2 regions of the Bacillus sp. PK6-16 genome follow, and region 1 is predicted to be linked to the other one. Evidence: riboswitches for the same ligand, from Rfam matches in the RefSeq annotation. Region 1 holds a riboswitch; the other holds the start of a gene.
What was found. A riboswitch is a leader RNA that binds a small molecule or an ion and turns the genes downstream of it on or off. The one in region 1 is predicted to bind S-adenosylmethionine.

Region 1 (3,427 bases):
CAGCAATTTTGCCACCCACATCATAAACAACAACCTCTGTACCAGAAACATTCATTTCAGAACGAGAATTTTTTTTCTTCGGCTCTAATTGCATTTTGGCCTTTATTACATTCATCTCTGTTCCTTCAGCCTTTATTCCCACATCATATGTCATCGTTACATTTTCTTCGTTTTTAAAAGCTTCATTCGCTTTATTAAAAACATCCTTCGCTGTTAATTCCTTTTCTTTCTGCACAGCTTCTTTTTTCGGTTCATCAGTCTTTTTTGCTTTCTCATTACTACACCCTACTCCTAGACCGACTGCAAGTACTAAACTTGAAATTAAAATAATTTTTTTCATAACGTCCCCTCCTTCCCAAAAATAATATCATCTCTTTTCCTATGAAATCTATATAATTCGTAATATTCTTCTTTAAATTTATTTCCTATATAGCAACATGTTTGAGAAAAAGTTTAAATATGATGTAAATAATAACAACTCATTTCAGGAGGTCATTATGAAAGCTATTATTTGCACAAAGTATGGACCACCTAATGTTCTCCAACTTCAAAATATAGAAAAGCCTAAACCTAAAAAAAATGAAGTATTAGTTAAAATTCACGCAACAAGTGTATCGACTGGAGATTGTAGAATACGTGGCTTTAATAGCCCCCTCTTATTTTGGATTCCTATGCGGATCATATTAGGTTTCAGAAAACCGAGAAAACCTATACTTGGCGTAGAGTTATCCGGTGAAATCGAAGACATTGGAACAGATGTAACACAATTTAAAAAAGGAGATCAAGTTTTTGCATTAACAGAACTAAACCTTGGTGGTTATGCGGAATACACATGCGTGCATGAAAGTGGATTAATAGCATTAAAACCTACCAATGTGACATATGAAGAAGCTGCCGTTATTCCTTTTGGCGGAACTTCAGCATTGCACTTCCTTAGAAAAGGACAGATAAAAAAAGGGCAACGAGTACTTATATACGGCGCCTCTGGGTCAGTAGGGACAGCTGCCGTACAACTTGCGAAATACTTCGGGGCGACTGTCACAGCCATTTGTAGTAGTTCGAATTTCGATTTAGTAACAGCTTTAGGGGCAGACAACGTAATTGATTATATGAAAGAAGATTTTACTAAGCGGGGCGAGCACTATGACATTATATTTGATGCAGTTGGAAAATATAATAAGTCTCTTTGTACAGATGCATTAATGCCTAATGGAAAATATGTATCTGTGAACGGAATGATGGCAAAAGTCAGTAAAGAAGATATGAACCTACTAAAACAACTAGCTGAAACAGAAAAGCTAAAACCTGTTATTGATAGAACTTACCGATTAGAAGAAATTGCTGAAGCTCATATATATGTAGAAAAAGGACATAAAAAGGGGAACGTTTCGATTACCTTAAAATAAAATATATTCTGAAAATATAATTGACAATTCTTTTTGTACGATTTACTATTAGTACCATATTCAAAACTACATACACATACTCTTATCAAGAGTGGCGGAGGGACTGGCCCGATGATGCCCGGCAACCGAGCTTATGACGTATAAGCTAAGGTGCTAATTCCTGCAAAACGAGTTTTCGTTTTGGAAGATAAGAGAGGAATCTATTTCGTCTATTCGGCACCTCTCTTATTTTTTGGGAGGTGCTTTTTATTTTGGAACGTATATGAAGGGGGATTTATAGATGAAAAAGGTATTATTAAGCATTGTAAGCGGAGCAGTATTATTATTAGGCGCATGTAGTGTGAGTTCAAATAAAGAGGTAAAAGAATTAGACGAGAAAAAGATTACTGTCGGTGTAACAGGTGGACCACATGAACAAATTTTTGAAAAGGTAAAAGAAGTTGCAGCAAAAGATGGTCTCGAAATTGATATAAAAGTATTTAATGATTATGTAGCGCCAAACGTATCATTAGATGAAAAAAGCCTTGATGTAAATAGCTACCAAACGAAATCGTATTTAGATGTATTTAAAGCTGAACGCAATATGAAATTAGCTGAAGTATTTTCAACAGTAACATTCCCTATGGGTGTATATTCTAAAGATATAAAAGATGTAAAAGACTTAAAAGAGGGCGATGCAATTGCTGTACCAAATGACCCAACCAATGAACTTCGAGCTTTAAAATTATTTGAAAAAGCAGGGGTTTTAAAAGTTGATCCAAAGGCTACAGAAAAAGCGACTGCAAAAGATGTAATTGAAAATCCAAAAAAATTAAAGATTGTCGAATTAGAGGCATCTCAATTACCAACGCAACTAAGTGAAGTGAAAGCAGCTGCAATTAACACAAACTTTGCATTAGGTGCAAAATTAAGTCCAGCGAAAGATTCTATTTTCCGCGAAGGAAAAGATTCACCCTATGTGAACTGGGTTGTTGTTCGTACTGAAAATAAAGATGATGCCGTTGTAAATAAATTAAAGAAAGCTTATCAATCTAAAGAAGTAAAAGAGTTTATCGAGAAAAAATTTGATGGTTCAGTTTTACCATCTTGGTAGGAGCTGACGATAATGATTGAATTAAAAAACATATCTAAAGTATTTACAACAAAAAAAGGGAATGTTGAGGCTCTTAAGTCTACTTCCCTTAAAGTAGAAAAAGGCGAGGTATTTGGAATCATTGGGTATAGTGGCGCTGGTAAAAGTACATTGATTCGATGTGTAAATTTATTAGAAAAACCAACGACAGGAAATATCATTGTAAACGAACAAGACTTAACAACGTTATCGACAAAAGAACTAGCAAAAGCGAGACAAAGAATCGGAATGATCTTTCAAGGATTCAATTTACTTAAAACTGTTACCGTTTATGAAAATATCGCATTACCGTTACGGCTTGCTGGCATTCCAAAAGCAGAAATTGAAAAAAGAGTAGAAAAGTATTTACGCATTGTCGATCTTTTTAATCGAAAAGATGCGTATCCAAGCGAACTTTCTGGTGGTCAAAAACAGCGTGTTGCAATTGCTCGTGCGCTATCACATGAACCTGAAGTGTTATTAAGTGATGAAGCAACGAGCGCATTAGATCCCGAAACAACCGATTCTATCCTTGATTTGCTATTAAAGATTAACGAAGAAATCGGAATTACGATTTTACTCATTACACATGAAATGAATGTCATCCAGCGTATATGTGACCGCGTTGCTGTTATGGAACATGGATCTGTAGTCGAAAGTGGGACTGTAAAAGATATTTTCACAAACCCACAACATGTAACAACGAAGAAATTTGTAAATAGCGCATTTGCAGCGAAAATTCCAGAAGAGGTACAGAAAGAACTACAAAGTACTGGAGAAATTGTAACACTTTCATTTATTGGCACTACTTCAGGGGAACCTGCCTTAGCCGTTGCCACAAAACGTTTCCAAGTGTATCCGAATATTTTATCCGGTAATATTACGCAGTTAAAACATGAAGCATATGGGA
Region 2 (3,427 bases), 2.4 Mb from region 1:
CACGTAAAGATAAGCTAAAACGTAATCGTATAAAGCGTCTTGTTGATGGGACGAGCAGTCCGAAACATATTGAGAAGATGAAAAATCCGAAAAATGAACTGGCATATCGCGCGTTTTACAATCCGACAACGTACGTATGGGGACCACCTGGAACAGGGAAGTCTTACAATTTATCACGTATTATTTCGGCTCATTATCAAAAAGAAAAATCGGTACTTGTGTTAGCTCATAGTAATGCGGCAGTAGACGTATTAATGAGTGAAGTAACGAAGCAAATTGAGAAGAAAAAGAAATGGACGCCTGGTGAAATTGTTCGTTACGGTTATAGTCAACATGAACATATACGAAATCATGAAACGTTACTTGCGTCGAAGTTAGTTGAAACGACGAACGGATCTTGGGGTGAGGAAAGACTCTATTTAGAAGAGACACGCCAAGAGCTTCGTGAAAAAATCTTATCGTATAAAGCAACATCTGCTGATAAGAAGCGTATGCAGGAGATTGAAAGTGATCTTCGAAAGCAAAAGGCTAAAATTAAAGAAGTAGAAAAAGAATATATTGAAAATGCGAAAGTAATCGGCGCAACTTTATCGAAATGTGCCATTGATTCACTTATTTATGAGCGTACATTTGATTTAGTTGTTGTAGATGAAGTAAGTATGGCATATGTTCCGCAAATTGCATTAGCTGCTTCACTTGGAAAACGTATCGTCGTTTGCGGTGACTTTTTACAGTTACCTCCAATTGCGATGGCAAATCATGAACTCGTTCGCAAATGGCTTGGGGAAGATATGTTTTACCATGCTGGGATTGTTGAGTCTGTTAATAAATCAGAAGCACATCCGAACCTATTTATGTTGCAGGAACAAAGACGTATGCATGCAGATATATCGAAGTTTACGAATTCGTTTATTTATAAAAATAGAGTATACGATCATCCGTCTGTTTCAGAGCGTAAAGAACTTGCGCAATTGCAGCCGTTCGCAAATGAAGCGAGTGTTTTATTTGATACGAGCCAAATGGGAGCTTTTTCGTTAAAAGATGCTGCTTCTGGTTCACGTTTTAACATTATGTCTGGTTTAGTAGCAATGCAAATTATGTTAATCGGATTGTTAGACGGTGTGCAATCCATTGGTGTTGTGACGCCTTACAGAGCGCAGTCACGCTTTTTATCGACGTGTATGAGAGAAATGTTGCAGAGAACGAAATATCAAAACATACCAGTTTTAGCGGCGACAGTTCATAAGTTCCAAGGTTCTGAAAGAGATATGATGATTTTTGATACGGTTGACAGTTATCCGCAAGAACGACCTGGCGTATTATTCTTTGATCACAAAAACCATCGCCTCGTCAATGTAGCAGTGACAAGGGCGAGAGGGAAGTTCATTCAATTATCAGATTGCCATTATATGCGTAAAAACCTTTCGAGAAAACAAGCGTTATCACAATTAACAGCTCATATAGAACGTCACGGAAATGTGTATGATCGCACGACATCAAGACAATTGTGGGAACGAAAAATATCGAAACGTTTACGCTGGTTTATGGAAATGAATCTTGAGGAAACGAAAGGGCTATTAAAAGATATTTTAGCAGCAAAACGAAAAATTATTATTTCACTTCCAAGTACAAAACAAGTGGATAAGCGAGTATGGCAAGCGTTAATGCGTACAAATGCGCAAATAACAGTGTATAGTGACGGACCAGTTCCACTGAAAAATGTAAAGTTACAAAGACAAAATAAAGCATTCCCGTTCCTAGTAATCGATGATGAAATCTTCTGGGCAGGCGCACCGCTTACATCTCAAATGATGTTTGAAGGTAGTACGGAATTTCCGTACGTATGTGCAAGACTGCAAGCACCTGAGACAATTGGTGTATTAAAAGGATTTTTAGATATTCGGTAAATTCGGATAGGAATTCCTTGACTTTTACTTGGAATGAACTTAGAATAAAAAATAATTTAATATAATTTTATGAAAATTCTTATCACGAGAGGTGGAGGGACTGGCCCTATGATACCTCGGCAGCGGATTCGTTATGAATACTGTGCCAATTCCAGCAAGGTAACTTGAAAGATAAGAAAGAAGCTCATTTTGACTGTATATACAGAAGCCTCTTTCTATCTTTTAGAAAGAGGCTTTTTTACGTGAAAATAAAAGGAGGAAGAAAAATGGGAGCGACAGGAGTAGCGTCACAAAGAAAAACAATTGAAGAGAGTATCGAAAGAAATAAGGAAAAGTACATAGAAACAAGTCATGATATTCATGCGAATCCGGAGATTGGAAACCAAGAGTTTTACGCATCAAGAACGTTAAGTTTATTACTAGGTAGTGCAGGGTTTCAGTTGCAGCACAATATAGCTGGACATAAAACGGGATTTATCGCGCGAAAAAGCTCTGGAAAACAAGGACCGGCAATTGCATTTTTAGCGGAGTACGACGCTTTACCAGGACTCGGTCATGCGTGTGGTCACAATTTAATCGGCACAATTAGTGTTGCAGCAGCAATCGCATTATCAGAAACACTTGAAGAAATTGGCGGAGAAGTTGTCGTGTTTGGTACGCCAGCAGAAGAAGGAGGGCCAAATGGTAGCGCGAAATCAAGTTATGTAAAGGCAGGTTTATTTAAAGACATTGATGCGGCGCTTATGATTCATCCGAGCGGAAAAACAGCGACAACGAGTCCTTCACTAGCAGTCGATCCACTTGATTTTCATTTTTACGGAAAAACAGCTCACGCTGCAGCTTCGCCAGAAGAAGGGATTAACGCATTAGATGCGATTATTCAGCTCTATAACGGTATTAATGCACTTCGCCAACAACTTCCGTCAGACGTGAGAATTCATGGCGTCATTACAGAAGGAGGAAAAGCACCTAACATTATTCCTGACTACGCTGCAGCAAGATTCTTCATCCGTGCAGCAACGCGAAAAAGATGTGCAGAAGTAACAGAAAAAGTAAAAAATATTGCTGAGGGAGCAGCGTTAGCAACAGGTGCAAAAGTAAAAATCCATCAATTCCAAAATGAAATCGATGAATTACTCGTAACAAAAACATATAACGATATTGTAGCGGAAGAACTAGAACTATTAGGTGAAGATGTAAATCGTAAAGAAAGAGTAGGAATCGGTTCAACCGACGCAGGAAACGTAAGTCAAGTCGTACCGACAATTCATCCGTACATTAAAATCGGACCAGATGATTTAATTGCACATACAAATGAATTTAGAGAAGCAGCACGTTCAGAACTTGGAGATAAAGCATTAATTACATCGGCAAAAGCATTAGCAAATACGGCGTATCGATTAATTACGGAAGAAGGGTTGTTAGAGAAGGTGAAGGAGGAGTTTAGAGAGGCGCAGAGGAATCAAGGGTAAGGGGATTAAGGTACTTTTTTCGAATAGCAATCTAAATAATAAGTAGAG

Region 2: it holds a riboswitch for S-adenosylmethionine, as region 1 does, so the genes downstream of both, M1D66_RS11600 (M20 family metallopeptidase) here and M1D66_RS26270 (MetQ/NlpA family ABC transporter substrate-binding protein) in region 1, are expected to answer to the same signal.

What each region holds. Positions count from the first base shown of each region.
Region 1 covers NZ_CP096511.1:5,125,503-5,128,929, forward strand. The annotation lists gene M1D66_RS26260 (DUF6612 family protein) at 1-340, opposite strand, end outside; gene M1D66_RS26265 (NAD(P)-dependent alcohol dehydrogenase) at 498-1,406, shown strand; SAM riboswitch class I at 1,486-1,600, shown strand; gene M1D66_RS26270 (MetQ/NlpA family ABC transporter substrate-binding protein) at 1,687-2,499, shown strand; gene M1D66_RS26275 (methionine ABC transporter ATP-binding protein) at 2,512-3,427, shown strand, end outside.
Region 2 covers NZ_CP096511.1:2,252,830-2,256,256, forward strand. The annotation lists gene M1D66_RS11595 (AAA domain-containing protein) at 1-1,907, shown strand, start outside; SAM riboswitch class I at 1,984-2,085, shown strand; gene M1D66_RS11600 (M20 family metallopeptidase) at 2,174-3,379, shown strand.